3 regions of the Mesorhizobium sp. J8 genome follow, and region 1 is predicted to be linked to each of the others. Evidence: predicted binding sites of a transcription regulator. Region 1 holds the regulator's gene; each other region holds the start of a gene.
What was found. Region 1 encodes PhoB, which activates phosphate uptake and scavenging genes when phosphate is short. Its sites were predicted from a motif close to TGTCATNNANCTGTCAT; they were not measured.
Positions count from the first base shown of each region.

Region 1 (10,165 bases):
CGAGATCCGCACGCCGATGAACGGAGTCCTTGGAATGGCAGAGCTTTTGGCAAAGTCGGACCTCGATCCGAAGCAGAAGACGTTCACCGACATCATCGTCAAATCCGGCAACGCGCTGCTCACCATCATCAACGACATCCTCGACTTCTCCAAGATCGACGCCGGCCAGCTGGTGCTCGACCCGGCGCCCTTCAATCTCGCCGAGGCGATCGAGGATGTGGCGACGCTGGTATCGACGCGCGCCAAGGAGAAGGACCTCGAGCTCATCGTCCGCATCCAGCCCGGACTCGACGGTCAGTTCGTCGGCGATGTCGGCCGCGTCAGGCAGATCGTCACCAACCTGCTCGGCAACGCCGTGAAATTCACCGACGAAGGCCATGTCCTGGTCGACGTCACGGGCGAGCGGGTTCCGGCGGGAACAAGGCTCACCATATCGGTTACCGATACCGGCATCGGCATTCCGGAAGAGAAGCTGAAGCTGGTGTTCGAAAAATTCAGCCAGGTCGATACGTCCTCGACCCGGCGGCACGAAGGCACCGGACTTGGCCTTGCCATCACCTCGCGGCTGGTCGAGATGATGGGCGGCGAGATCGGCGTCGACAGCGCCGAGGGCAAGGGCTCGACCTTCTGGTTCACGGTCACGCTGCCCCGGGCAGAGCAGGGCGGCCAGCGCATCATGCCGGTCGACGTCACCGGCGCGCGCGTGCTCATCGTCGACGACAATGCCGTCAACCGCTCGATCCTGAGCGAGCAGATGGCGTCGTGGACGTTCGATTCCTGCGCGGCCGAAAGCGGCGCCGAGGGGTTGAAGGTGCTGATTGCCGCCGCTGCCTATGGCGTGCCGGTCGACTGTGTGGTGCTCGATTACCAGATGCCCGGCATGACCGGCGCCGAGATGGCGCGCATCGTGCGCAACACGGCGGGCTTGGCGCATACGCCCATCATCATGCTGACCTCCGTCGACCAGTCGCTTGCCAACACGACCTATCGCGACCTCGGCATCGATGCGCAGCTTATCAAGCCGGCGCGCTCCTCCATCCTCCTAGAGACGCTGGTTGCGACCATCCAGCGTCATCGCCACAGCGGTGCCGCGGCGCAACCGACCGACTCCGGCACGCCGCGAGCCGCGCCGGCGGCGGCATCGGAGCGCGCCATGCTGCAGCCGCCGCCGGCGCGGGCGCGTCCACGCCCAACCGACGCGGAGCGCGGGCTCGACGTCCTCATCGCCGAGGACAACGAAGTGAACCAGCTGGTGTTCACCCAGATCCTGGGCGAGACCGGTTACCGCTTCGAGATCGTCAGCAACGGCCGCAAGGCGCTCGACGCCTTCGGCAGGCTCAATCCGCGTATGATCCTGATGGATGTGTCCATGCCGGAAATGAACGGTCTGGAGGCTACGGGCGCCATCCGCCGGATCGAGGAGGATATGGGCACGCATGTGCCGATCGTGGGCGTCACCGCGCATGCGCTGAAAGGCGACCGCGAACGCTGCCTGGAAGCCGGGATGGACGATTACCTGCCGAAGCCGATCAGTCCGCGGGCGCTGCTCGAAAAGCTCGAGCGCTGGCTGGGGTCGGACGTCGAGACCCGGCGCAACGCTGGCTAGAGAATTTAGCGGCAGGCGAGATCAAGGCGTTGACGCACGCGTATGGTGCGATCGCGCCATACCAAAGCAAAAGCCAAGCTTGGACAATGTGGTCATCGATTTCCGCCCTTCGGTTACGGGCGGGAGCAGCGACCGCCAACAAGAAACAGCGTCGACTCTACCCCAACGGACCTGTTTTCGGCGATGGCCAGGCCATGATCCGCTCTGGTGCTCAGGCAACGCGCTCTCGTCCGGATTTTATTTCCCGGCGGCCGCGACGCGGCCGCCGGGATAATTTTCCTTCAAAAGTCAGACAAGTTACTGATTTCCACCGCAAACTCCGGCCGGTCCTTGCTGGGCCGCCGCCCCCCTCTCCAGGCATCCCTTTCAGACGTTACCGGGCTGACACGAAACTGTCATGCGACTGTAATAATCGAGGGCTATTGCGCTCACCGGGCGCCGATAGAACGGGTGCCGAAAGACCATCTTCCGAACAGGAGCAGGCCACATGAGACATTTCATCCGCTCGGCGGCCGTTGCGATTGCAATGGCTGCGGCATCAACCCTTAGCATGGCCGCCGCGATGGCTGCCGACATCTCCGGCGCCGGCGCCACCTTCCCCTATCCGATCTATGCAAAGTGGGCCGACGCCTACAAGAAGGAGACCGGCATCGGTCTCAACTATCAGTCGATCGGCTCCGGCGGCGGCATCAAGCAGATCAAGGCCAAGACCGTGACCTTCGGCGCTTCCGACGCGCCGCTGAAGGGCGAGGATCTCGACTCCACCGGGCTCGCGCAGTTCCCGATGGTGATGGGCGGCATCGTTCCGGTCGTCAATCTCGAAGGCGTCAAGCCGGGCGAACTGGTGCTCGACGGCCCGACGCTGGCCGACATCTTCGCCGGCAAGATCACCAACTGGAACGACGAAGCGATCAAGAAGCTCAACCCCGACATCAAGCTGCCCGACCAGGCGATCGCCGTCGTCCACCGTTCGGACGGCTCGGGCACCACGTTCAACTTCAGCTACTACCTGGCCGACGTCAGCGCCGACTGGAAGTCGAAGGTCGGTGTCAACACCGCGCTCGAATGGCCGGTTGGCATCGGCGCCAAGGGCAATGAAGGCGTCGCCAACAACGTCTCCCAGACCGGTGGCGCGATCGGCTATGTCGAATACGCCTATGCCAAGCAGAACAAGCTCACCTATACCGACCTGATCAACAAGGACGGCAAGAAGGTCGAGCCGACCGCCGCCGCGTTCTCGGCCGCCGCGGCCAATGCCGACTGGAGCTCGCAGCCGGGTTACGGCGTCATCCTGGCCAACCAGGCCGGTGCCGAATCCTGGCCGATGACCTCGGCCACCTGGATCCTCGTCTACAAGAAGCCGGACGACGCGGCGGCTACGGCCGAAGCGCTCAAGTTCTTCGCCTGGTCCTATGCCAAGGGCGACGAGCTGGCTTCCAGCCTGGACTACGTTCCCATGCCCGACTCGGTCGTGAAGAGCGTCGAGGAAATGTGGAGCAAGGACATCGTCGACGCGAACGGCAAGCCGCTCTACTCCGGCATGTAATTCTTGGCGAACAAAGGGGGGCGCTTCCAGCGCCCTCCTGTCTCTTTCGAAATGCGAGGGGCTCAATGACAGCCATTTCCGAAGCCGCGACATCGTCCGCCATGCGGACCAGGGAAGCGACAGTGCGCCGCTTCGCCGTCACCGACATGGTCTTCCGGGCGGCCACGCGCGCTTCCGCCATCCTCGTGCTGGTTCTGCTCGGTGGGGTCGCTATCTCGCTGATCGCCGGCTCGTGGGAGGCGCTGTCGAAATTCGGCTTCTCCTTCCTGACCACCGAGTCCTGGAACCCGGTCACCGAGAATTTCGGCGCGCTCGCGCCCATCTACGGCACCATCGTCACCTCGGCGATCGCCATCCTCATCGCCGTGCCGATCGGCATTGGCATCGCCGTCTTCCTGACCGAGCTTTGCCCGCGCCCGCTCCGCCGCCCGATTGGCATCGCGGTCGAACTGCTCGCCGGCATTCCCTCCATCATCTACGGCATCTGGGGCCTGTTCGTCTTCGCACCGTTCCTGCAGACGACGGTGCAGCCTTTCATCATCAACCTTTTCCACGGCATACCGGGGCTCTCCAGCCTGTTTGCCGGTCCGCCCTACGGCATCGGCCTGCTGACCTCGTCGCTGATCCTCGCCATCATGGTGCTGCCCTTCATCACCTCGATCACCAAGGACGTGTTCGACACGGTGCCGGCGGTGCTGAAGGAATCGGCCTACGGCATCGGCTGCACGACCTGGGAAGTGACCCGGCGCGTGACCATTCCCTATACCCGCGTCGGCATCATGGGCGGCGTCATGCTGGGCCTCGGCCGAGCGCTTGGCGAGACGATGGCCGTCACCTTCGTCATCGGCAACGCGCATCGCATCAGCGCCTCGCTGTTCGCGCCGGGCACGACGATCTCGGCGACCATCGCCAACGAATTCACCGAAGCCGACGGCAATCTCTATACATCCTCGCTGGTGTCGCTCGGCCTGATCCTGTTCATCATCACCTTCATCATCCTCGCGCTCGCACGCTACATGCTGTTGCGCATCGATAGCCGCACGGGAGCCTGACCGATGTCGACTGCCCAATCGCTTCACCAAAGCCGCAAGCGCAAGAACGCCGTGATGATGGCGCTGTGCGTCATCGCTGCGGGCATCGGCCTCGCCTGGCTGGCGCTGATCCTCGGCGCCCTGCTCTACAAGGGGCTCTCGGGGGTGAACCTTGCCGTGTTCACGGAAATGACGCCGCCGCCCGGCGACGCCGGCGGCCTGCTCAACGCCATCTACGGCAGCATCGTCATGACCATCATCGGTATCGTCGTCGGCACGCCGATCGGCGTGCTGGCCGGCACCTACATGGCGGAATATGGGCGATTCTCGCGGCTCACGACGGTGGTGCGCTTCATCAACGACATCCTTTTGTCGGCGCCTTCGATCATCGTCGGCCTGTTCGTCTACGAGCTGATGGTGCGGCCGATGGGGCATTTCTCGGCGATCGCCGGCGCCGTCGCGCTGTCGATCCTGGTGATACCCGTCGTGGTGCGCACCACCGAGGACATGCTGAACCTCGTGCCCAACGCGCTGCGCGAGGCAGGCACGGCCATCGGCGCGCCGCGCTGGGTGGTGATCCGCTCCGTCGCCTACCGCGCGGCGCTCTCCGGCATCGTCACCGGCATCCTTCTGGCGATCGCCCGCATCTCCGGCGAGACGGCGCCGCTCCTCTTTACCGCGCTCAACAACCAATTCTGGTCGAGCAATCTCAATGCCCCGATGGCCAGCCTGCCGGTGACCATCTTCCAGTTCGCTCTCAGCCCTTACGAGGAATGGCAGCAGCTGGCCTGGACGGGCGCACTCATAATCACCCTGACGGTTCTCGGGCTGAGCATCTTCGCCCGCAGCCTAACCGGACGCAGAGAGGACAGATGAAACCGATGTTGTCCACCGACCTGAACGCACCCGACACGACCGTCGAGAAGGCCAAGATCGAGGTCAAGAACCTCAACTTCTACTATGGCCAGTCGAAGGCGCTGAAGGACATCAACCTGTCCCTGCCCGAGCGCAGCGTGACGGCCTTCATCGGCCCGTCGGGCTGCGGGAAGTCGACGCTGCTGCGCGTGCTCAACCGCATCTACGAGCTCTATCCGAAACAGAGCGCCGAGGGCCAGGTGCTGCTCGACGGCAAGAACATCCTCGACCGCTCGCAGGACCTCAACCTGCTCAGGACCAAGATCGGCATGGTGTTCCAGAAGCCGACGCCGTTCCCGATGTCGATCTACGAGAACATCGCCTTCGGCGTCAGGCTCTACGAGAAGATCAGCAAGGCCGAGATGGACAACCGCGTCGAGTCGGCGCTGAAGCGCGCCGCGCTCTGGAGCGAAGTCAAGGACAAGCTCAACGCCAGCGGCCAGAGCCTCTCGGGCGGCCAGCAGCAGCGCCTGTGCATCGCCCGCACCGTGGCGGTGAAGCCCGAGGTCATCCTGCTCGACGAGCCGGCCTCGGCGCTGGATCCGCTGTCGACGGCCAAGATCGAGGAACTGATCGACGAATTGCAGGCCGACTACACGATCGTCATCGTCACCCACAACATGCAGCAGGCGGCGCGCGTGTCGCGGCAGACGGCGTTCATGTATCTGGGCGAACTGGTGGAGTTCGACCGGACCGAGAAGATCTTCACCTCGCCCCGCGAGAAGCGCACGCAGGACTACATCACCGGCCGCTTCGGCTAAGCACATACGAGGACATCATCATGGCCGAACATACCGTCGCCTCCTTCGACGAGGATCTGAGGCAGATCAGCCGGCTCATCAACGACATGGGCGACCTCGCCGCCTCGATGGTCGGCGCCTCGACCAGGGCGCTGCTCGAAAGCGACAACGCGCTGGCGCAGCGCGTCGTCTCCGACGACGCCATCATGGACGCGAGACAGCGCGAGCTTGACGACCGCGCCATCACGTTGATCGCCAAGCGCCAGCCGATGGCCGACGACCTGCGCAGCGTGGTGGGAGCGATCCGCATGGCGGGCGACCTCGAGCGCATCGGCGATCTCGCCAAGAACATCGCCAAGCGCGTCGGCTCGGTCGGCGTCAGCGCCGCGCCGCGGGACCTCACGCATTCGATCGATTCCATGGCGCAGATGGTGCTGATCCAGGTCCAGGGCGTGATCCAGGAATATACGGTGGGCGATGCCACGGCGCTGGCCAGACTGCGCAACGACGACGAGCGCATCGACGTCAAATACACGGCCGTCTTCCGCGAGCTGCTGACCTACATGATGGAGGATCCGCGCAACATCACCGCTTGCACGCATCTTCTGTTCTGCGCCAAGAACCTCGAGCGCATCGGCGACCATGTGACCAACATCGCCGAGAACGCCTATTATGTGCTGACCGGCACGCAATTGCCCGCCAACCGTCCGAAGCAGGACGAGACGGCAATGTCGGCTCCGGCTGCCTGACGAAAAGGTTACCCCGATGATCGCGCCACGCATCATGGTGGTGGAGGACGAGGAGCCGCTGGGGGTGCTGCTCCGCTACAATCTCGAATCCGAGGGCTACCAGGTGGAAGTGGTGACCCGCGGCGACGAGGCCGAAATCCGCCTTCAGGAAAACGTTCCCGACCTGCTCGTGCTCGACTGGATGGTGCCGGCGGTTTCCGGCATCGAGCTCTGCCGGCGTCTCAGGATGCGGCCCGAGACCGAGCGGCTGCCGATCATCATGCTGACCGCGCGAGGTGAAGAGAGCGATCGGGTTCGAGGTTTGTCCACCGGCGCCGACGACTATCTGGTCAAGCCGTTCTCGACGCCGGAGTTCATGGCGCGCGTCAAGGCTCTGCTGCGCCGCGCCAAGCCGGAGGTGCTGTCCAGCGTGCTCAAGGTCGGCGACATCGTGCTCGACCGCGAATCGCACCGCGTCTACCGCAAGAAGAGCGAGATCAGGCTCGGCCCGACCGAGTTCCGGCTGCTCGAATTCATGATGCGCCACCCCGGCCGCGTGTTCTCGCGCAGCCAGCTGCTCGACAATGTCTGGGGCGAGACGATCTATATCGACGAGCGCACGGTGGACGTCCATGTCGGGCGGCTGCGCAAGGCCGTCAACAACGGCCGCATGCCGGACGTCATACGCACCATCCGAGGCGCGGGCTATGCCATCCGCGAGGACTAGGGATATGCAGATATTCAGGTGAGGCCGGCCTGCGAATGGCAGCTTCCTGCGCTTCCGGTACTCACGTACCCAAAAGTACGCTCCGTTCCGGTTCTCGGAATCCACCATTCTCGACTCGGCCTGACCTGAATCTCAGCATATCCCTTGCGCCTATGCGACGTGCTTGCCCGCTCGCGCCTGCATGCCCGGCGCGAAGATTTCCTGGTCGACGAAGGTCAGCGCGCGCATGGCGCAGCCTTCGCGGATCAGCGGCAGCTCGTTCGGCTCGGTGTCGAAGGAGATCGATTCCGAATGCTGGCCGCCGGCGGTCTGGGCGATCGCCTTCCTCAGCGCCGGCTCGATCAGGTCGAAGGCGGCCGCGCTGACGCCGACCATCGCGACGGGCGCCGGGTCGATCAGCGCGAACAGGCTGCCAAGGCCGAAGCCCAGCGCTTCGCCGGCCCGGCGATAAGCCTCCCGCTCAGGGCCGTCCTGTTGCCGGGCCTTTGCGGCAAGCGCGCGCATGTCGGCGTCGCCGACGTCGGTCGGCGCGGCATCCTCGCTTATGCCCATGGCGCTGCGCCAGATCGCGTAATTGCCGGCATAGGCCTCGACGCAGCCGCGCCGGCCGCAGCGGCAAAGCGCGCCGCCGGGACGGTGGATCATGTGCCCGAACTCGCCGCCGGAGGAATGCGTGCCGGTGAACAACGCGCCCTTCAGCACCAGACCCATGCCGATACCATGCGACAAGAGGATGGCGATGAAGTCGTCGCGATAGCGGTCGGGATCGCGCCATTGCAGCGCCACCGCCATCATGTTGCAGTCGTTCTCCATGGTGGCGGGGATGCCGAATTCCGTCTCGAGAAGGTCGGCGAACGGGATATCGGTCAGCGGCGTGATCGGCGACCACAGCATGGCGCGCGAATGGGAATCGGTGATGCCCTGGATGCCCATCGCGATGCGGGCGACGCTGCCCACGTCGAGGTCGGGATCCTGCAGCCGGCGCCGGACGATCGCCAAGCATTCGCCGATCAGCTCGTCGCGAGGCATGACGAGCGTGTCCAGGCGCAGCTGTTCCTCGGCAACCACCTGGCCGGCATAGTCGATCACGGCAACCGACAGGAAGTTCAGCGAAAGCACCACCGTCAGCACCGCGGCGGCTTCGGGGTTCAGCGCCAGGCCGATCTGCGGCCGGCCGCGTTTCAACGCCGTCGGCTCGCTGGCCTTGCTTTCCGTGAGGATACCTTCCTGGATCAGATCGGCGGAGATCGCCGAAATGGTCGAGTGGCTGAGCCCGGTGGTGGCGGCGATCTCCGTCCGCGACGGCTGGCCGGCGCGGCGCACGGCCGAAATCACCATGGCGCGATTGCGCCGGCGCAAATCGTCGTGGCGGATCCCGACCGACATTGTCTCGCACGTTCCTCCCGCGTCATCGCGGCCTTGTGATGATGCCATGGCCTGTCGCTGACACGCTAGGGATTGTGACAGAAGCCGGGGTTCATGTCATTATTTATTGCGAATGTCGAAAAAAATGTCCGCACCCATCAAAACCCATCAGAATCGCAGTTGACAGCGTCGTTTTGCTGGATCACTATTTTTTTGAGGCTCGAAAAAAAGCCTCTGTGCAGGCCTTCGGGCCAGTTTGGGTCGCGCCGCACGGGGCGCAGGGAGGATATCATGAAGAAATTCGCAGCCGCCATTCTGGCGGGCGTTGCCATGTCGCTGACGCTGGCGTCGGTCGCCGAGGCGAAGGACAAGGTCATCGGCGTGTCGTGGTCGAATTTCCAGGAAGAGCGCTGGAAGACCGACGAAGCGGCGATGAAGAAGGCCATCGAGGCCGCCGGCGACAAGTATATCTCGGCCGACGCGCAGTCCAATCCCGGCAAGCAACTGACCGACGTCGAAAGCCTGATCTCGCAGGGCGCCAACGCGCTGATCATCCTGGCGCAGGACGCCTCGGCAATCGGCCCGGCGGTGCAGAAGGCGCTCGACGAAGGCATCCCGGTCGTCGGCTATGACCGCCTGATCGAGAACAAGGACGTGTTCTACCTGACCTTCGACAACAAGGAAGTCGGCCGCATGCAGGCCCGCGAGGTGTTCAAGGCCAAGCCCGAAGGCAACTACGTCTTCATCAAGGGCTCGGGTTCCGATCCGAACGCCGATTTCCTGTTCTCGGGCTCCATGGAAGTGCTGAAGGAAGCGATCGACAGCGGCAAGATCAAGAATGTCGGCGAGGCTTACACCGACGGTTGGCTGCCCGCCAACGCGCAGAAGAACATGGAGCAGTTCCTGACCGCCAACGACAACAAGGTGGACGCGGTCGTGGCCGCCAATGACGGCACCGCCGGCGGCGTCGTCGCTGCGCTCACAGCACAGGGCCTGGCCGGCACCGTTCCGGTTTCCGGTCAGGACGGCGACCACGCGGCACTCAACCGCATCGCGCTCGGCACGCAAACCGTGTCGGTGTGGAAGGACGCGCGCGAGCTCGGCAAGAACGCCGCCGAGATCGCCTCGCAGCTCGCGGACGGCAAGAAGATGGGCGACATCGCCGGCGCCAAGGACTTCACGACGCCCGGCGGCAACACCGTCAAGTCGCTGTTCCTGACCCCGATCGCGATCACCAAGGACAATCTCAACGTCGTCATCGACGCCGGCTGGATCAAGAAGGACGAAGTCTGTGCGGGCGTGCCCGCTGGCAGCGTCAAGGTCTGCGACTGAGCTTTGCCGACACTGGACCAAAAACCTTGCGCCGCGCCTGGAGCGGTTCATCGAACCGCTCCATTTCTTTGTTGCCGCAATCCCGGACGGAAAACCGCTACGCACTTTTCCTGGGATTGCTTTAAAGCCGCGGCGTTTTCTCGAAGATTGCCGTTCCGCCTCTAGCGGATAGCTT
Region 1 covers NZ_AP024109.1:6,162,447-6,172,611, reverse strand. The annotation lists gene MJ8_RS29490 (response regulator) at 1-1,606, shown strand, start outside; gene pstS (phosphate ABC transporter substrate-binding protein PstS) at 2,094-3,152, shown strand; gene pstC (phosphate ABC transporter permease subunit PstC) at 3,218-4,204, shown strand; gene pstA (phosphate ABC transporter permease PstA) at 4,208-5,059, shown strand; gene pstB (phosphate ABC transporter ATP-binding protein PstB) at 5,056-5,859, shown strand; gene phoU (phosphate signaling complex protein PhoU) at 5,880-6,587, shown strand; gene phoB (phosphate regulon transcriptional regulator PhoB) at 6,604-7,293, shown strand; gene MJ8_RS29455 (ROK family protein) at 7,444-8,679, opposite strand; gene xylF (D-xylose ABC transporter substrate-binding protein) at 8,950-9,990, shown strand.

Region 2 (10,165 bases), 800 kb from region 1:
CCCGCGCCTATGTCTTCGTCTTCCGCGGCTCGCCGCTCCTGGTGCAGCTCTATCTGATCTATTTCGGGCTCTCCCAGTTCGATTTCGTCCGCCACAGCCCGATCCTGTGGCCGATCTTGCGCGATCCGATGTATTGCACGATCGTCGCCATGGCCTTGAACACGGCCGCCTATGAAAGCGAGATTTTCCGCGGCGCGCTGCGGGCGGTGCCTGTCGGGCAGATAGAGGCGGCCAAGGCGTTCGGCATGTCGGCCTTCACCCGCTTCCGCCTCGTCACGCTGCCGATCGCGCTGCGGCTCGCTCTGCCGGCCTATTCGACCGAGATCATCCTGATGACCAAGGCCACTGCACTCGCTTCCGTGGTCACCATCATGGAGATGATGGGAACGGCGCAGAAGATCCAGCACGACACGTTCCGGCCGATCGAGGTGCTGACCTGCGCCGGCGTGATCTACCTGCTGCTCAACCTGTCGATTGCCCGGCTGTTCGCCTGGGTCGAATACCGGCTTTCGCCGCAGTTGCGGCCGCCGCCCGAGCAGAGCCAACTCGTCAAACCCGTACCGGAGGTGTTGTGATGTCGGCAAATGTCGCTGCTGCCGCGCAAGCGGCACCGTCCTCCGGCGAGACGCCCGCGATCAGCGTCAAGAACCTGCGCAAGTGCTTCGGCGATCACGAGGTGCTCAAGGGCATTTCGCTGGAAGCCCATAAGGGCGACGTGATTTCCATCCTTGGCTCCTCGGGCTCCGGCAAGAGCACGATGCTGCGCTGCATCAATCTCCTGGAGACCCCGGATTCCGGCGAGGTGCGGGTCGACGGCGAGCTCATCAAGATGAAGCAAAGCCGCGATGGTCATCAGGCGCCGGCCGATATCCGCCAGGTGGAGCGGATCCGCGCCAACCTCGCCATGGTGTTCCAGAGCTTCAATCTCTGGTCGCACATGACGGTGCTGGAAAACCTCGTTGCCGCGCCGACGCATGTTTTGAAGCGGCCGCGCGCCGAGTGCCTGGAGCAGGCCGAGGCCTTGCTGAAGCGCGTCGGCATATGGGAGCGGCGCAACTACTATCCGCCGCATATGTCGGGCGGCCAGCAGCAGCGTGCCGCGATCGCCCGGGCGCTTGCGATGAACCCCAAGGTGATGCTGTTCGACGAGCCGACATCGGCGCTCGATCCTGAACTGGTCGGCGAGGTCCTGCGCGTCATGCGCTCGCTCGCCGAGGAAGGGCGCACCATGCTGGTCGTCACCCACGAGATGGGCTTCGCCCGGGACGTGTCGAGCAAGGTGATGTTCCTGCACAAGGGCGAGGTGGATTCGGCCGGCGAGCCGAAGGAGATGTTCGCCAGGCCGCCGACGCCGCAGTTCAAGCAGTTCATCGCCAACTTCAATAAGTGAAGCGCCTCCCTTCTCCCCCTGTGGGAGAAGGTGGCCGCGAAGCGGCCGGATGAGGGTGCTGGAAGAAACGAGGCGCTGAAGAATAGGATGCGTACAGCGCTCATTTCGGCATCGCAGCGATCCTCCAACACCCCTCATCCGTCTCGGCGCTGCGCGCCGATCCACCTTCTCCCCACAAGGGGAGAAGGGGAAGATATTAGATCATGTCCGACAGATCGGAGAACGCCATCGCCTTGCGCAGCACCTCGGCGAAGCGTTCGCCGGCGATTTGCCTGTCGCCGCTGTTGTCGATCGAGGTCACGTCAGGTCCTGTCAGCTTGACATTGGCGCTGCGCGCCAGGCGGGCAAGCACCTCGCCGCGCGATTCGCGGCCGCGCGCGGCCAGCCGTTCGGCCAGGATCTCCGGCGTGGCGGTGATCTCGACCACGGCCAGGTTGGCGTAGCGTTCGCGCAGCGCCGGGATCACCGCGCGCGACACGTTGGCGACCGCCACATGGCCATTGGCCACGGCCCAGTCGACATCGGCCGGCAGGCCGTAGCGCAGGCCGTGCGCGTCCCAACACAGCGAGAAGGCGCCGTCCGCTTCCGCTTCGGCAAAGGCGGCGTCCGCCAGCGTGTCGTGATCCTCGCTTGCCGAATCGCTCGGCCTGGTGATCACGCGGCGCACGAATTCCAGCCGCGTCTCGCCGGCAAAGCGCTGCTTGGCATAGCCGATCACCGTATCTTTGCCGGCGCCGCTCGGGCCGACCACCGCGACGAAGACGCCGTTGCGGATCGGCAGGCTCTCGGCCAGCTCGCGCTCGATGAGGGCCGAGACCATCATGCGACCCGGCGGCCCTGACGCCACACGGTGCGCACGACCGGCACATGGTCGTCGACGCGCACGCGCACCAGGTCGGCGCGGCGGCCGGGCTCGATGACGCCGCGGTCGGCAAGGCCGACCGCCTCGGCCGGGTTCTTCGACACCATGGCGACCGCCTGCGGCAGCGTGATCCCCTCGACGACGTCGCCGAGGAAGAAGGCCGACTGTATCAGGCTGAAGGGGATGTAGTCGGACGACAGGATGTCGAGCAGGCCGTCGGCGGCAAGCGTGCGCGCCGAGACGTTGCCGGAATGCGAGGCGCCGCGCATCACGTTCGGCGCGCCCATCAGCACGCCGAGACCCGCTGCCTTGGAGGCCTTGGCGGCCTCTTCCGTCGTCGGGAACTCGGCGACGCGCACGCCCTGCTCGACCGCTTCGTCGACATGGCCGGCGGTCGCGTCGTCGTGGCTGGCCAGCACGATGCCGCGCTCATGGCAGGCGGCCGAGATGAAGACCCGGTTCGGTCCGGAATTGCGGGCCGATTCCGCCATCCGCTTCTCGCAGAATTTCTGGAAGTCGCGGTCCGTCAGCTTCAGCTTGCGCTGATAGTAATAGGCATAGGTCTCGAGGTTTACGAACTGGCGCTGTCCGGGCGCATGGTCCATCAGCGAGGCGAGCTTCACCCTGTCGTCAGTCTCGAAATTGGCGAAAGCCTCGAGGCAGTCCGGCGCCGAAACCTCGCAACGCAGGTGGATGAAATGGTCGGCTCTCAGCCGATCCTGGCGCACGCTGTCCTCGATCGCGTCGGCCAGCTTGCGGACGTCGTCGGACTTCAGGTCGGCGTCCTCGTCCATGCCGACGCGCAAGGCGTCGAGCACGGTGGTGATGCCGGCGGTCGCGACCTGGGCGTCATGCGCAAGCACCGCGGCGATCGGGTTCCAGCGCACCTTCGGACGCGGCGCGTAGTGGCCTTCGAGGTGGTCGGTGTGCAGCTCGACAAGGCCCGGGATGATGTAATCGCCGCCCATGTCCTCGCCGGCCCGGGCGGCCCCCGGCTCGATGGCGGCGATCAGGCCGTCGCGCAGCAGAAGCGAACCCTCGACAATCTCGTCGGGCAGCACGATGCGGGCATTGGTGAGAACGGTTTCGGCGGTCATCTCAGGTGGTCCTATCTCGAACGGTCGGCAATCAAATCAGAGCAATTCCAGGAAAAGTGCTTTGCGGTTTCCGTCCGGAATTGCGTAAAAACTAAAGATAGGGCGGTTCAGCGTTCCGCTGATCCGCCCTAGGCTGTCTTGCGGGCCGGGCCACGGCCAAGCGCATGGTGGGAAAGCACCATGAACGGGGCGCCGGGCTCGCTTTCGACGAACAATGTCAGCGCATCGACCGGCACCGGCTGCCGCAGCACGTCGGCGAACAGCCCGTCGATCGCCGCGCGAAGACGTGGGCTTTCCTCCGGTCCGACGCGCCCTGACAGCGTCATGTGGAAGCGGAACGTGTCGAAGACGTAAGGATAGCCCCATTGGCAGAGGTTGCGGAACTCGTCCGGCTTCAGCGCATCGGGGTTGCGGCGCTCGATCTCCGCCTCCGTGAGCGGCGCGCGGAAATTATCGAAGGCGCGCACCACCTCGCCGGCGAATTCGTTGAGCGGCGCGAATTGCGTTTCCGGCACCAGCGCGAAGAAGCCGTCGATCTGCCCGACGACCAGACGCGGGATGACGACCGGCGGCGTCGCCTCGGCAAAGACGTCAAGCGCCGCGCGCAGCGAGGCTTCCGTCTCGTTCGGCGCGAGCCGGAACGGCGCCTTCAGCGTGGCATGGAACCCGTAGCGCCTGGCGGAGGCGGTGTGGAAGGCGACTTCCGCGGCGGATAGATCGCCGACAGCCTCGACCGGCCGCGTCGCCGCGCCGAACGGGTCGCGGCCCAGCCAGTTGGCGGCAATGCGCGCCAGCTTCTCGTCCTGTCCCGGGGTGTAGTAGATGGCGTAGCGCATCGGCGTTCCTCGTCAAGCGCGCCGCGCCCAAAGGATCATGCGACGCGCTTCAAGTCATTGTCTTGGCAAGTCGTGGGCCCAAAAACGCCGGAGCGCTTGCGGCGACATGCATCAGACCCGCTGCCATAGGTGATTTCCATGACGGATTGACGAAGCTTTCATGGGTTTTCGAAGGCAAGCAACCCCCGGTGGTCCTTAGCCGACGATTTTCCCCGGGCTGGACCAACGGCTTTGCCGAGCTGCCAGGGTGTGTTGAGATTCAGGTCAGGCCGAGTCGAAAATGGTGGCTTCCGAGAACCGGAGCGGAGCGTACTTGGAGTACGTGAGCACCGGAAGCGCAGGAAACCGCCATTTGCAGGCCGGCATCACCTGAATATCAACAGATCCTGATCAGGTCTTCATCAGCCACTCATGCTCGGCCGCGTTGTGGAACTTCCACGTCCGCTTCGGTCCGGCCATGACGTTGAGGTAATAGAGGTCGTAGCCGTGGCAGGCCGCGCAAGGATGATAGCCCTTCGGCACCAGCACGACATCGCCGTCCTCGATCGCCATTGCTTCGTCCAATTCGCGCACGCCGTTGCGGTCGGCATCCGTGTAGACGCGCTGGAAGGCAAAGCCCTGCGGCGGGTTGAGGCGGTGGTAATAGGTCTCCTCGAGATAGGATTCGGCCGGCAGATTGTCCTGGTCGTGCTTGTGCGGCGGATAGCTCGACGTATGGCCGCCGGGCGTGATGACCTCGACCACCAGCAGCGAATCCGCCGGCTTGCCCTCGGGCAGGATGTTGGTGACGTAGCGCGTGTTGGTGCCCTTGCCGCGCACCTCCTGGCCGAGATCGTCAGGTCCGATGACGCGCACCGGCAGGCCGCCGCCGAGGCCAGGCGCCGAGCAGACCGCGAGCTCCAGCTCGGTGTCCGCCGTCACCGACCAGTCGGTGCCTTGCGGCACATAGACCGACCAGGGCTTGCCCTCGAAGGGCGACATGCGCTCGCCGAGCAGGCCGAGATCCTTGCCGCCGGCCGACGCCTTGCCCTTGCCGGTGACGAAGACCAGGCAGACCTCGCGCTCGCCGGTCTTGCCGGACGCCGTCTCGCCCGGCCGCAAACGGTGGAGATCGAAACCAACGTAAGTCCAGCCGGCGCTTTGCGGCGTGACGTGAGCGACATGGCCGTGTCCCTTGTCGGCCTTGACGATGAGTTTCGACATACGGAGCTCCTTGGATTATTCCTTCGGCTCGGCCGGAGGCTTTGCCTCCTCCACCGGCTTGTAGAGATAGAAAAACTGCCACACCGCATAGCCGGCGAAGCCCAGCGCGATGACGCCCCAGAACGGTGTGCCGGAGGCGAACTCGATCAGCGACCAGATCAGGCAGACGGCGACGACGGCGATGCGCCGCCACAGTGGCCGGAAGAAGGGATGCTCATAGTCTTTCATCGCGCCAATCCAGGATTTGCCCAAGGCGCAACGGATAAACCGCGCGCCCGGGCGAATCCACCGTTTACGCCGGGAACCCTTGCGTCTCCACCGTGTAGCCGGCGGCCGTCATCACCCGCATCAGCTCCTTGTGGCCGACCTGCGCCATTTTGAGGGGCGGGTTCTTCTTCGGATCCTGCTCGGCTTCGACCACGAACCAGCCCTCATAGCCGTGATCGGCGAAACGCTGGACGATGGCGCCGAAATCGAGCGAGCCGTCGCCCGGCACGGTGAAGGCGCCGAGCGCCACCGCGTCGAGGAAGGATTGTTTCGAGCGGTCGAGCCTCTCGATCACGCCCATGCGCACGTCCTTCACATGGACGTGGTTGATACGCTTGTGATGGTTGTCGATGGCGCGCGGCACGTCGCCGCCGGCAAAGGCGAGATGGCCGGCGTCGAGCAGCAGCGGAATGCCTTCGCCGGAGTTGCGCATGAAGGCGTCGAGCTCCGGTTCGGTCTCGACCACGGCGGCCATGTGGTGGTGGTAGGAAAGCGGCATGCCCTGCTCCGCGCACCATTCGCCGAACTCGGTGACGCGGCGGCCATAGGCCTTCATCTCGTCGTCGGAAAGCTTCGGCTTGGTGGCCAGAGGCTTCGAGCGGTCGCCCTGGATCGAGCGGCCCACCTCGCCGTAGACGATGCAGGGCGCGTCGACCGCCTTGAACAGATCGATCATCGGCTGGATGCGGTCCTTGTTCCTGGCCAGATCCTCATCGACCAGCGTGCCGGAGAACCAGCCGCCGCAAAGCGTCACATCGGCCTCTTTCAGGATCGGCAGCATCACCTTCGGGTCGTTGGGGAAGCGGCGGCCCATCTCCATGCCGGTGAAGCCGGCCGAGCGCGATTGCCGCAAGCACTCCTCCAGCGACACGTCATCGCTCAGTTCCACGAGATCGTCGTTCCACCATGCGATGGGGGACATGCCCAGTTTGGCTTTCAAGTCGTCACTCCAGCTTCAATCGTTGCAGGCGGACGCAGTTCAGCCCTGACGGCTGCCCACGGCTTCCTCATATTTCTTGCGCGCGGCGTTCACCTGGGGCCGCGCCGAGACTTCCGGCACGGCGACATCCCACCAATGGCCGCCGGCCTCGGTCGAAACCAGCGGATCGGTGTCGATGACCAGCACAGTCGTCCTGTCATTCTTCTTCGCCTTGGCCAGCGCCGTTTCCAGCTCAGCGATCGACGCCACCTTCTCGGCCACGGCGCCCATGCTTGCCGCATGCGCCGCGAAGTCGACGTCCGGCAGCACCTCGTGGCGCGCGTCCTTGAGCAGGTTGTTGAAGTTGGCGCCGCCGGTCGCCATCTGCAGCCGGTTGATGCAGCCAAAGCCGCGATTGTCGAGGAGCACGATGGTGAGCTTGAGGCCAAGCATCACCGAGGTGGCGATCTCGGAATTGAGCATCAGATAGGAGCCGTCGCCGACCATGACGACGACCTCCTGATCGGGCTTCGCCATCTTCACGCCGAGGCCGCCGGCGATCTCGTAGCCCATGGTCGAGAAGCCGTATTCGGCATGGTAGGAGCCCGGCGCGCCGGCCTGCCACAGCTTGTGCAATTCGCCGGGCAGTCCGCCCGCGGCATGCAGCAGCGTGACGCCCGAACCCATGGCGCGCTGCACGGCGCCGATCACCTGCGCATCGGAAGGATAGGCGGCGTTGGTCGAGGCCGTCACCTTGGCGGCGGCGGCCTGCCACTCCGTCTTGCCCTTCAGCGCATTGTCGGTCCAGGCGCTAGGGGCCTTCCAGCCCTTGAGCGCGGCGGCCAGCTCGGAAAGTCCTTCGGCCGCGTCGGCCACCAGCGGCAGCGCCCAGTGCTTGCCCGCATCGAAGACCTGCGTGTTCAGCCCTATGATGGTGCGGCCGGCATTCTTGAACAGCGCCCAGGAACCAGTCGTGAAATCCTGCAGCCTGGTGCCGACGGCGAGCACGACATCGGCTTCCTCGGCCAGCCGGTTGGCGGCCAACGTGCCGGTGACGCCGACGGCGGCCATGTTGAGCGGATGATCGTCGGGCAGCGAGGATTTGCCGCCCTGCGTTTCGCAGACCGGAATGCCGGCGCCCTGCACCAGCTTGGCCAGTTCGTCCGAGGCCTGCGAATAGAGGACACCGCCGCCGGCGATCACCAGCGGCTTCTTGGCGCCCTTCAGCGCCGCGACGGCGGCCGCCAGCTCATTGCGGTCCGGGCGCAGCCGGCGCGGCGTCCAGACGCGCTCGGCAAACAGGCTTTCCGGATAATCATAAGCCTCGGCCTGCACGTCCTGGCAGAGCGAAAGCGTGACCGGGCCGCATTCGGCCGGATCGGTCAGCACCTGCATGGCGCGGTTCAGCGCCGGGATGATCTGCTCCGGCCGCGTGATGCGGTCGAAATAGCGCGATACGGGGCGGAAGCAGTCGTTGACGCTCGCCGTGCCGTCGGAGAAATCCTCGGCCTGCTGCAGCACGGGATCGGGCAGGCGGTTGGCGAACACATCGCCGGGCAAAAACAGGACGGGCAACCGGTTCACATGCGCGAGCGCCGCCGCCGTCACCATGTTCAGCGCGCCGGGGCCGATCGAAGAGGTCGCCGCCATGAAGCGGCGGCGGAAGTTCGCCTTGCCGTAGGCAATCGCGGCATGCGCCATCGCCTGCTCGTTATGCGCGCGGAAGGTCGGCAGCTCGTCGCGCACCTGGTAGAGCGCCTCGCCGATGCCGGCAACATTGCCGTGGCCGAAGATCGCCCAGACGCCGCCGAAGATCGGCACCGTCCTGCCGTCGATCACGGTCCTCTGCCGGCTAAGGAAGCGGGTCACAGCCTGCGCCATCGTCAGGCGAACGGTCTTCGTCATTGGTCGTTTCCTCCGGCTTTCATCAAGCCGTTTTGTTATGCTGCCCGTGCTCTTATGCTGCCTTACGGCCGCGCGCGGCAAGCCACGCTTCGGTCAACTGTTCGAAGCGGGCGGCCATATCGGCGACAGCCTCGTCATCCGACATCTTGCCGGCCAGCCATTGTTCGGCGGCGTTGATGAAGATGGTGCGACCGACGGCGAAACCCTTGACGATCGGCGCATTGGCGGTGGCGGCGAAGGCTGCGACCAGCTCGTCCTGCGGCGCCTCCAGCCCAAGCAGCACGACGCCCCGGCACCAGGGGTCGTTCTTGACGATCACCTGTTCGATCTTCGCCCAGGCGCCTGCCGAAGCCTGCGGCTCGAGCTTCCACCAGTCCGGCTTGATGCCCAGCGCATAGAGCTCCTCCAGCGCGCGCGGAATGGTGGTGTCGTCGAGCTTGCCATGCTTGCCGGCGATGATCTCGACCAGCAATTCACGGCCGACTTTCCGCGCCGCCTCGAACAAAGCGCGCACCTTCTGCTGCTGCTCGACTTTGAGCGCCTCCGGATCGTCCGGATGGTAGAAGCACAGGCATTTGATGCAGTGATCGACCGGCCATTCGGTGAGCTGCGAGCCGATGTCCTGCGAGAATTCGAAGCGCAGCGGCCGTGATCCCGGAAGCTCGACCGGTCGGCCGAGCCAGGCGAAGGGATGACGGGCGAATTCGAACATCGCGTCGCGGCCGTATTTTTCGTCGATAAGCATGCCGTAGCCATCGCGGCCGGCGGCAACCTTTGCGGCCGCCTTGACGGTCAGCACCTTAAAATCCGGAATGCGCGAGGCGTCGGCGCCGACTCTCGCGGCGACATCTTCCAGCTGCACGCGGTGGTCGCAGGCCAGAGCCATCAGCGAAGGGATATCGCGCCGGCGCGTCGTCGCCCAATGGATGTGGTTGATCGCCTCGTCCTTGCGCAGCGCCAGATGCTTGCTGCCGTGCTTCAGGAAGAACTGCAGCTCCTCGAAGGTCGGATATTCCGGCGCGCAGAGCAGGCGCGACACCGCGAAGGCGCCGCAGGCATTGGCCCAGGTCGCGGCGGTGGCGAAGCTTTCGCCACCGAGCCAGCCGCGCAGGAAGCCCGACATGAAGGCGTCGCCGGCGCCGAGCACATTGTAGATCTCGATCGGGAAACCCTTGCCGACGATGCCGTCCTCGAGGTCGTCGCTGATCGGCCCGTCATAGACGATGCAGCCCTTGGCGCCGCGCTTCAGCACGATGGTGGCGGCGGACAGCGCGCGGATCGTCTTCAGCGCGCTCAGGCAATCGTCGGCTCCGGACGCGATCATGATCTCCTCTTCGGTGCCGACGATGAGATCGCAATCCGGCAGCACCGTCTTCAACTGCGCCGAGACGCGGTCGGACTTGACGTAGCGCTCGAAACCCTCGGCGTGGCCGGCGAGGCCCCAGAGGTTCGGGCGGTAGTCGATATCGAACACAACCTTGCCACCCTGGGCCTTCATCAGGCGGATCGCCTTGCGCTGCGCGGCATCGGAGTTGGGCCGCGAGAAATGCGTGCCGGTGACGACGACGGAACGCGCCGAGGCGATGAAAGCCTCGTCGATATCCTCTTCGGCCAGCGCCATGTCGGCGCAGTCGGAGCGGTAGAAGATCATCGGCGACACGCCTTCGCTCTCGACCGAGAGCAGCA
Region 2 covers NZ_AP024109.1:272,718-282,882, forward strand. The annotation lists gene MJ8_RS01385 (ABC transporter permease) at 1-575, shown strand, start outside; gene MJ8_RS01390 (ABC transporter ATP-binding protein) at 575-1,390, shown strand; gene phnN (phosphonate metabolism protein/1,5-bisphosphokinase (PRPP-forming) PhnN) at 1,587-2,213, opposite strand; gene MJ8_RS01400 (alpha-D-ribose 1-methylphosphonate 5-triphosphate diphosphatase) at 2,210-3,349, opposite strand; gene MJ8_RS01405 (DUF1045 domain-containing protein) at 3,478-4,185, opposite strand; gene iolB (5-deoxy-glucuronate isomerase) at 4,576-5,388, opposite strand; gene MJ8_RS01415 (DUF3329 domain-containing protein) at 5,404-5,616, opposite strand; gene iolE (myo-inosose-2 dehydratase) at 5,681-6,595, opposite strand; gene iolD (3D-(3,5/4)-trihydroxycyclohexane-1,2-dione acylhydrolase (decyclizing)) at 6,635-8,479, opposite strand; gene MJ8_RS01430 (bifunctional 5-dehydro-2-deoxygluconokinase/5-dehydro-2-deoxyphosphogluconate aldolase) at 8,532-10,165, opposite strand, start outside.
Region 2: a site for PhoB is predicted at 4,324-4,340, ahead of MJ8_RS01405 (DUF1045 domain-containing protein). Genes of this name have one in related genera too.

Region 3 (10,165 bases), 270 kb from region 1:
ACGAAACTTGCCGCGCCCGCGACCATGCCGCCGACGGCGAAAGGCACGCCGCCGATGCGGTCGGAGAAATAACCGGAGATCGGCCCGGCAATCAGGAAGCCGATCGTGAGCGGCAGCATGAAGATCGCCGACCAGAGCGGCGTCTGCTCGAACGAATAGCCGTGCAGCGGCAGCCAGATGCCCTGCAGCCAGACGATCAGCATGAATTGCAGGCCGCCACGGGCGATGCCGGAGGCGAGATTGGCGATGTTGCCATAGGCAAAGCCCGGAATACGAAACAGCGACAGGTCGAGCATCGGCTTGGCAACGCGGCTCTCGATCGCGACGAAAGCGATCAGCGAGACGACGCCAATGGCAAACAGCGTCAGCACTTTCGGGCTGGTCCAGGCCATCACCTGATCGCCATAAGGCTGCAGGCCATAGGTGATGGCGGTTAGGATCATAACCAGTCCGAGGCCGAAGCTGATGTTGCCCAGCCAGTCGATCGTGTGGCTGGAGCGGTTCGGCGCGTCGTGCAGCTTCAGATACGCCCAGATGGTGCCGACGAGCCCGAAGGGCACGTTGATCCAGAACACCAGCCGCCAGTCGGTGTCGGCGAGCAGCCCGCCGATCAACAGGCCGATGAACTGGCCGCCGATCGCCGCCACCACATTGATGCCGAGGGCGAAGCCGCGCTCGTTCTCGGGAAAGGCGTCGGTGAGCAGCGCCGTGGAATTGGCCATGATCAGCGCGCCGCCTATGCCCTGGATGATGCGCACGCCGATGAGATACATGGCGGCGAAATCGCCCTGGCCGGGCAAAAGGCTGAGCGCGATGGAGGCGGCGGTGAAGACGGCGAAGCCCAGATTATACATCTTCGCCCGGCCGAACTGGTCTCCCAGCCGGCCGAAGGCGACGACCAGCACGGCGGTGGCGATCATGTAGCCGATGATCGCCCAGAGCAGGTAATTGATGTTGCCGGGGTCGAGCGCCTTGAGGCCGATGCCGCGAAACACCGCCGGAAGGCTGATCAAGAGGATCGAGCCGTTGATGGCGGCGGCAAGCATGCCGAGCGTGGTGTTGCTCAGAACCATCCATTTGTGGCTCCGTGGGCGGTCTTGTTTTGCGGTGGTCATGGCGTTCTGGTCCGGCGCTGCTGGCGCGTCGAGGGCCGGCAGGCTATATATGAGGATAGTCTCAGGTTTGGAATATGAGGATGGCCTCGGAAAAATCAAGCGAAACTGTGCCGCAGCCGCGCGCGCCGCAGCAAAAAAGAGGCCGCGACCGCGTCGCCGCACTGATGGCCGCGGCCTCGGATCTGTTCGTCGAGAAGGGGTTCGACGCGACGACCATGACCGAGATCGCCGCCAAGGCGGGTGCGGCCATCGGCACGCTCTATCTGTTCTTCCCGACCAAGCAGGCAATGGCACAGGCGATCCTCGCCCAGAACGCGGAGGCGCTTTCAGCCGAGCTCGACGACCTGCGCGATCGCACGCAAGGGATGACCGCGGCGGAAATCGCCGACCGATTGTTCGCGCGGCTTGGCGCCTTCATGGCCGGGCATCCGGCCTATTCGGCGCTGCTCGACCTGCCGGGCGACGATGGCTGGCGGCGTGCCATGCGCGGCCGCCGGCGGAACCAGATCGCGACGCTGTTCGCCGCCGCCGATCCGCCGCTGCCGCCTGGCCAGGCCGAAAGGCTGGCGGTGATCGTGCCGCAATTGATGCGCATTCCGCTGACCTTGATCGGCGAGAAGCGCCTGCGCGACGGCGTGCTTGAGGAATTGCGGCTGATGCTTAGCCGGCATCTGGAAGCCGGCGAAGGCTGACGAAGCCGCGGCCCGGTTAGTTGTCCACGCGGCCGAAAGGCGGCACGTCGCCGATCACGTCGCGCTTGTCCTTGCCGCAGACGAAGGCCTTCGCCTTCTCGTCGGCCAGCTTGCGCGCCTGGTCGTTGGCCTGCGGATTGCCGGTGGCCAGAACCAGGCCGATCGTGCAGCCCTGATGCTCTTCCGGCTGCGCCACCTTGGCGACGACCAGGACTTCTGTCTGCTTCTTCTCGTCTTCGGGGTCGCTGACGGAGCGGCGATGAATGGCGGCGAAGGGGATGGCGGCGTCGCCATTGGTCTCGATGCGCCATTCCACCTTCGGGCCGGAGCCGTTGAAGGCGGTGAAGCTCTCCCAGACCGAAGTCATGTCGTCTGACGGAAAGCCATAATAGACGGATTCGCGCGCGTCGTCGTAGCCGATCAGGACCGGGTAGCCGCGATAGCCGGAGCAGACGAGGCTCGCCCAATCGCCGTCGCCTTCCGCGGCCCGCGCATAGGTCGCGCAATCCTTCTTTGAATCGAGATCTGTGTAGGCGCTGGAGATGTCGCCGGCCCGGGCCGCCTGGCAGAAACCGGCAAGCGCAAGCGGGATCAAAAGAGCACGCATCACGGGCAACTCCGTTTCGAGTTGCCGGAAGCGTAGCGCCGTCCGCTATTTCTTCAAGCTGGCTTCGATCAGGAGGTCGGCGTTGCGGGCAACCGCCGCGGCCGGTCCGCCCACGCCAAAGAGCTGGCCGCTGATATAGGCGCCTTCGATGAGCAGCAGCAGGCCGTCGCCCAGCGTGTCGGAATCGGCGGCGCCCATCGCGGCGGCCATGGCGCGCAGGCGCCGGCGCAGTTCCACCTTATTGTTCTCGCTCACCACCCGCGCGGGATGGCCGCGCTCCGGATATTCCACCGCCGCATTGGTCATGCCGCAGCCGCGGTAATCGGGCTTCTGCGTGCGTTTGCCGACCCGGGTCAGGAAAGCGATGACCTGCGCGCGCGGATTGCCGGGATGCGCGTTCACGGCCTCGTCGAAGCGGTCCCAGAATTCGAGGTCGTATTTGCGCAGATAGGAGGCGGCAAGCTCGTCCTTGGACGGGAAGCTGCGATAGAGGCTGGGCTTGGTGACGCCGGCGCGCCTGACGATCTCGTCGACGCCGATCGCCCTGATGCCCTCGCGATAAAAAAGGTCGCGCGCCACGTCGAGGATCTTGTCCGCCGCTTTCGGGGCGGGGGCTGCTTTCAACGGCGCTTCAATTTTATTGTCCGATGGCATGCAAACAACTCGCTTGACAATGTTACTGACCGGTACGTATGTATGACACCATCCCATTGCAACGTACCGGTCAGTAACATGATAGCCCAGTCCCGCCCGTTTGGCCAGCGCTACGCTTTCGTCGTCGTTGCCGTCATTTTCCTGTGCCTGCTGATCGCGGCGGGACTCCGTTCGGCGCCCTCGGTGATGATGGTTCCGCTGGAGGAAAGCTTCGGCTGGCGCCGCGACGTGACCTCCTGGGCGGCCAGCATCGGCATCCTGCTCTATGGCCTCACCGGCCCGTTCGCGGCGGCGCTGATGGAGCGTATCGGGCTGCGCCGCACGCTGCTCGGCGCGCTGGCGGTGATGTCGGGGTCGACCGCGCTCAGCCTGTTGATGACCGAACCCTGGCATCTCTTCATCACCTGGGGCGTGTTTTCCGGCATCGGATCGGGCGCGGTGGCGAGCGTTCTCGGCGCCACGATCGTCAACCGCTGGTTCAAGACCAATCGCGGCCTGATGATGGGCCTGATGTCGGCCTCCAGCGCCACCGGCATGCTGGTGTTCCTGCCGGTGATCGCCTCGCTGGCGCAGAGCGGCGGCTGGAAGCCGGTGGCGATCGCGGTGGCGCTTGCCACCGCCGCGCTGATACCGTTCGTTTTCCTGCTGGTGCCCGAGCGTCCCGCCTCGATCGGCCAGGTTCGCTACGGCGCCGATGCGGACGACGTGCCGCCGGTGTCGCCCGCATCGCAGGGCAATTTCCTGGCGCATACGCTGAACACGCTGCGCCGCGCGGCGGGCACACGGGTGTTCTGGTATCTCTTCGCCACCTTCTTCGTGTGCGGCTTCACCACCAACGGCCTGGTCGGCACGCATCTCATCGCCTTTTGCGGCGATATGGGCATCGGCGAGGTGCAGGCCGCAGGACTGTTGTCGATGATGGGCATTTTCGACCTGATCGGCACGACGCTGTCCGGCTGGCTCACCGACCGTTTCGATCCGCGCAAGCTGCTCGGGGTCTATTACGCGGTGCGCGGCTTGTCGCTGATCTACCTGCCTTATTCCGGCTTCTCGGCGACCAGCCTGATCATCTTCGCCGTGCTCTACGGGCTTGACTGGATTGCCACCGTGCCGCCGACGCTCAGGCTCGCCAACGAAGCCTTCGGCGATCGCAGCGGGCCGATCGTGTTCGGCTGGATCGTTGCCGGCCACCAGGTGGGCGCGGCGGCCGCCGCCGCCTTCGGCGGCACGATGCGCGAGCTGCAGGGCAATTACGAGCTGGCCTTCCTGATCGCCGGCATGACGGGCATCGCGGCGGCCTGTATCTCGCTGCTGATCAATACCGACCGACCGGCTTTCGAGCCGGAGCCGCAGGCGGCTTGAGGGCGCCGCTTCCCTTTCTCCCCTTGTGGGAGAAGGTGTCGCCGAAGGCGACGGATGAGGGGTGTTCCAGGGAAAGCTGGTGTCTCGTTCCGATGAAACGCCAACGTCTCACTCCGCTGGAACACCCCTCATCGGCGCTGCGCGCCGAGCCACCTTCTCCCACAAGGGGAGAAGGAAAGCGCTGCACTGTTATCAAAACTTCATGGTTCCGATATGCGCCTGAAACATTGAGGCGAGAGCTTGGCGGTCCCGTTCAACGCCATCCGGAGACAGCCATGAACAAGCTCTCATTGACCCGCCGCGCTTTCGTCACCTCGGCCAGCGCCTTCGGCCTTGTCGGCGCCTCCGGTCTGGCGCTGCCCTATTATTCCCGCGCCAATCAGCGCCCAGCCTTCACGCATGGCGTCCAGTCCGGCGACGTCGACGCGACGTCCGGCATGGTGTGGACCCGCACCGACAGGCCCGCGCGCGTGATGTATGAAGTGTCGACCACCGAAAGCTTCGCCAATGCCACGCGGCTGGCTCCGCTCGATACCTCGCCGGCCAGCGACTATACGGTGAAGCGGCTGCTGACCGATCTCGCCTCGGACCAGGACATCTTCTACCGCATGACTGCCGCCGACCTCTCCGACATCAATGCCGTCTCCGAGCCGATCGTCGGCCGCTTCCGCACCGCGCCGTCGTCGAAGCGCGACGTGCGCTTCGCCTGGTCGGGCGATACCGCCGGCCAGGGCTGGGGCATCGACGAGACCGGCATGAAGACCTACTCGACCATCGCCAAGCACACGCCGGACTTCTTCCTGCATTCGGGCGATACGATCTATGCCGACGGCGCGCTGAAGGACGAGGTCGACCTGCCCGGCGGCGGCAAGTGGAAGAACGTCGTCATGCTCGACGGCAAGCGCAAGGTCGCCGAGACGCTGGACGAATACCGCGACCAGTGGAAGTACAACATGATGGACAAGCATGTGCTTGCCCTCTCCGCCATCTGCCCGACCTTCTACCAGTGGGACGACCACGAGGTGCTGAACAACTGGTCGGACTCGAAGGACCTCAGCAAGGACGACCGGTACAAAGAGAAATCCATCCATGTGCTGGCGGCACGCGCCGCGCGCGCTTTCCATGAGATGACCACCATCCGCTACGAGCCGGCCGAGCCGGGCCGCGTCTACCGCAAGATCTCACACGGGCCGCTGCTCGACGTGTTCTTCCTCGACATGCGCTCCTATCGCGGCCCCAACGGCGCCAATCTGGACGAAACGCTGACGCCGAAGTCGCGCATGATCGGCGAGGAGCAGTCCAAATGGCTGAAGCGCGAGCTGGCCAATTCCAGGGCGACCTGGAAGATCATCGCCGCCGATATGCCGCTCAGCCTGGTCGTCTGGGACGACGCGGCAAAGAAGGTCGGCTTCGAGGCGGTGTCGAACAACGACAACGGCAAGCCGAAGGGCCGCGAGCTTGAATTCGCCGATGTGCTGCGCTTCATCAAGAATGCCGGCATCACCAACACGGTTTGGCTCACCGCCGACGTGCATTACACTGCGGCGCATTACTACAATCCCGACAAGGCGCAGTTCCAGGATTTCAACCCGTTCTGGGAATTCGTCTCAGGCCCGATCCATGCCGGCACGTTCGGCCCCAACGACCTCGACATGACCTTTGGGCCCGAGCTGAAGTTCATCAAGGCGCCGACCGCCGAGCAGGGTCAGAACCTGCCGCCGTCGGCCGGCCTGCAGTTCTTCGGGCTGGTCGACATTTCCGGCGCGACCGAGCAGCTCACGGTGCGGCTGATGGATCGCGACGACAATGAGCTTTACAAGGTGACGTTGGATCCGGTGCGGTCGGCTTGAGGTGATCGAGAAATCGGCAAGGTTGGCGGGACAGCGCCCCCCTCTGGCCTGCCGGCCATCTCCCCCACTTGGGGGGAGATCAGCAGTTTCGGCGCCTCGCTCCTTTTGCAAGGTCGGCGATTGGCGAAAGCAAGCATGACAGCCAATCTCCCCCCATGTGGGGGAGATGCCCGGCAGGGCAGAGGGGGGCGTGAAGGATCGCTACGTTTGCCGCGTTATTGCGGGCGTCAATCCGGGTAACAAGCCCGCGGAACGTTCGGCCAGACCGCCGTGTCGCAATTGGCGTCCTTCTGGCGCTGCTTGAAGGCGGCGCTGACCGGGCCGGTGACGATCGGGTCGACGCCGTCGGGCGCGTCGGCGAACATCTGCTGCGCGGTCCTGGCGTCGGGCGGCTGGATGGAACCGCTCTCCCGCAGAGCCGTCGCCGATTGCGCAACACCGGCCGCAAGCAGCAACCCAAGCGCCGCCCACGCCAAAACCGGACGCAATCTGGACATCTGATCGGTCATGAACATCGAACTGCCCGGCCCCTCAAAGGTTCCGCCTTGGTTAACAGAATCATTTCACACCAAGACGTTTAAGAATCAGTGACCATGTATTTGGGGAAGGGCCTCCCCTTTCGCAATTGCGAAAAACCCTGTATGAGCCGCGCAACCGAAAAAGGCGACGCTTCTTAAGCCTGCTGCCTGCAACGTTCCCGAGACCAGACAAAATGAACCTCCGCAACATCGCGATCATCGCGCACGTCGACCATGGCAAAACCACGCTTGTCGACCAGCTCCTGAAACAGTCCGGCGCCTTCCGCGACAACCAGCGCGTCGCCGAGCGCGCCATGGATTCCAACGACCTCGAAAAAGAGCGCGGCATCACCATCTTGGCCAAGGCGACCTCGGTCGACTGGAAGGGCACCCGCATCAACATCGTCGACACGCCCGGACACGCCGATTTCGGCGGCGAGGTGGAACGCATCCTGTCGATGGTGGATTCCGCGATCGTGCTCGTCGACGCCGCCGAAGGCCCGATGCCGCAGACCAAGTTCGTCGTCGGCAAGGCACTGAAAGTGGGCCTGCGCCCCATCGTCGTCATCAACAAGATCGACCGTCCGGATGCCCGCCATGTCGAGGTGGTGAACGAGGTGTTCGACCTCTTCGCCGCGCTCGACGCCACCGACGAGCAGCTCGATTTCCCGATCCTCTACGGTTCGGGCCGGGATGGCTGGGTGTCGGAAAATCCAGAAGGTCCGAAGGACCAGGGTCTCGCGCCGCTGTTCGACCTCGTGGTCAGGCATGTGCCGGCGCCGACGGTCCATCCCGGCCCGTTCCGCATGATCGGCACCATTCTCGAGGCCAACCCGTTCCTCGGCCGCATCATCACCGGCCGTATCGAATCCGGCACGCTGAAGCCCAACCAGGCGGTCAAGGTCCTGCATCACGACGGCACGCAGATCGAGGCCGGGCGCATCTCGAAAATCCTCGCCTTCCGCGGCCTCGAGCGCCAGCCGATCGAGGAAGCACAGGCGGGAGACATCGTCGCCATCGCCGGCCTGTCGAAGGGCACCGTCGCCGACACGTTCTGCGACCCGGCGGTGAACGAGCCGCTGCATGCGCAGCCGATCGACCCGCCGACGGTCACCATGTCCTTCCTCGTCAATGACAGCCCGCTTGCCGGCACCGAGGGCGACAAGGTGACCAGCCGCGTCATCCGCGACCGCCTGCTGCGCGAGGCCGAAGGCAATGTCGCGCTGAAGATCGAGGAATCGGCGGAAAAAGACTCGTTCTTCGTGTCCGGCCGCGGCGAATTGCAGCTCGCGGTGCTGATCGAGACGATGCGCCGCGAGGGTTTCGAGCTTGCCGTTTCGCGTCCGCGCGTCGTCATGCAGAAGGGCGAGGACGGCCAGCTGCTCGAGCCGGTCGAGGAGGTCGTCATCGACGTCGACGAGGAGCATGCCGGCGTCGTCGTGCAGAAGATGTCGGAGCGCAAGGCCGAGATGGTCGAGCTGCGTCCTTCCGGCGGCAACCGCCAACGTCTTGTCTTCCATGCGCCGACGCGCGGCCTGATCGGCTACCAGTCGGAGCTGTTGACCGACACGCGCGGCACCGCGGTGATGAACCGGCTGTTCTTCGCCTATGAGCCTTACAAGGGCGAGTTGCCGGGCCGCACCAATGGCGTGCTGATCTCCAACGAGCAGGGCGAATCCGTCGCCTACGCCATGTGGAACCTGGAAGACCGCGGCCCGATGATCATCGATCCGGGCGTCAAGGTCTATCAGGGCATGATCATCGGCATCCACTCCAGAGACAACGACCTGGAGGTGAACGTGCTCAAGGGCAAGAAGCTCACCAACATCCGCGCCGCCGGCAAGGACGAGGCGGTGAAGCTGACCCCGCCGATCCGCATGACGCTGGAGCGGGCGCTGGCCTGGATCCAGGACGACGAGCTGGTCGAGGTGACGCCGAAGACCATCCGGCTCAGGAAGCTCTATCTCGACCCGAACGAACGCAAGCGTTTCGAGAAGGCCGCCAAGGTGATGGGCGCGGCGTAGGGTTTCCGGCCAGGGGTTCAAAGAGGGAGCATCCGCTCCCTCTTTTCGTTTCAGCGGTACGCGGCCGACAGGATATTGTTGCAGTCAGCTTCGCCGTTGAGATCGATGCGCACCGCCAAGCCATCGCGAACCGGCTTGCGCAAGGCCCTGGCGCCGTCAGGTTCGACGGTCAGTCGCCTTCGTTCGTCCAAGGCTTGAAGCCTTGATCGCGAAAGGGCGAGCTCACCGGCAAGCAGGCGATCCAGCCGCAGGGATGTCACGGCGTCGAGCCGAAGTTCAAGCGAAAGTGCCGTCGCACTTGCCGGCCTGCCGTCCGGCAAATCTTTTCGGACTGTGACGTCGGGAAATTCCTCGATCCGGCCGATCCGGCCCTTGAGCGCCACGGCATCAAACGCATGGCGTCGCACCAGCGCCGGCTCGTTGCCTTCGAACGTCGCAAGCAGCGCCGGCTCGATGTCGCGCCGGTTGCAGCGCTCCAGGATCGTTCGGTTCCAGGAATTGTCACAGTCGACGCAACGATAGATCAGCCAAATGTCGATGCGCTTGCCGTTGGCGTTGACGCGGAATTTTTCGCCGCATCGATAAGGTTTCACGCCGCCGCAGCGGTTGCAGTTGATGAGAGGTCGTGGCGCAATTGCGGGCTCGATCGTCCAGCGGACGCGCAAGGTAGACATGCCGGTAGGCCCTTCCCGTTGGGAAGTCCGTCAGGCCGGCGATGTCGAGTTGCCCGTGCGGGCACGGCGTGGCGAAACACTGCGTTGGTGGTACAGGCGTCGGTGCGGCATGCGCACGACAGCAGCTCAGCAATGCCAAACCGGTCTCGAACCGCCGCCTGAAGAACACATGAGGTTGAGCAGACGTGCCAGTGGCTGCGCCTGCGGTGCATTCCGGGGAGTTGACGAGACCGGCGGTTATTGAGGCAAAGTGATGCTCGAAAATGATGTCGGGCGGGTCTTCTAGCTAAGGCTGAAGGGGGCGGCAAGAGCAGCAATAGCCGGCGTTGGCAGCTATTGTCTCCTTGCTCAACACTCGCGTCTGCTGGGGCGTGCCAAATCCAATCCGATCGGCTATCTTTTCTTTCTATACCACAGGAGCGCCCCCATGCATCTTGCCTCGCTGCTGATCTTCGCCGCCGCTCTTTTCGTCGCCGCCGGCTCGCCCGGTCCGTCGATCGCAGCGCTGGTGGCGCGGGTGATCTCGAAAGGGTTTCGCGATGTCTTCCCGTTCCTGCTGGCGATGTGGATCGGCGAGGCTATCTGGCTGTCGCTGGCCGTGTTCGGGCTGGCCGTGGTGGCGCAGACCTTCCACTACGCCTTCGTCGTCGTGAAGTGGATTGGCGTGGC
Region 3 covers NZ_AP024109.1:6,432,048-6,442,212, reverse strand. The annotation lists gene MJ8_RS30825 (MFS transporter) at 1-1,073, opposite strand, end outside; gene MJ8_RS30820 (TetR/AcrR family transcriptional regulator) at 1,196-1,807, shown strand; gene MJ8_RS30815 (hypothetical protein) at 1,824-2,414, opposite strand; gene MJ8_RS30810 (TetR/AcrR family transcriptional regulator) at 2,460-3,068, opposite strand; gene MJ8_RS30805 (MFS transporter) at 3,147-4,430, shown strand; gene MJ8_RS30800 (alkaline phosphatase D family protein) at 4,706-6,280, shown strand; gene MJ8_RS30795 (hypothetical protein) at 6,508-6,777, opposite strand; gene typA (translational GTPase TypA) at 6,993-8,822, shown strand; gene MJ8_RS30785 (DUF1062 domain-containing protein) at 8,873-9,496, opposite strand; gene MJ8_RS30780 (LysE family translocator) at 9,924-10,165, shown strand, end outside.
Region 3: a site for PhoB is predicted at 4,618-4,634, ahead of MJ8_RS30800 (alkaline phosphatase D family protein). Genes of this name have one in related genera too.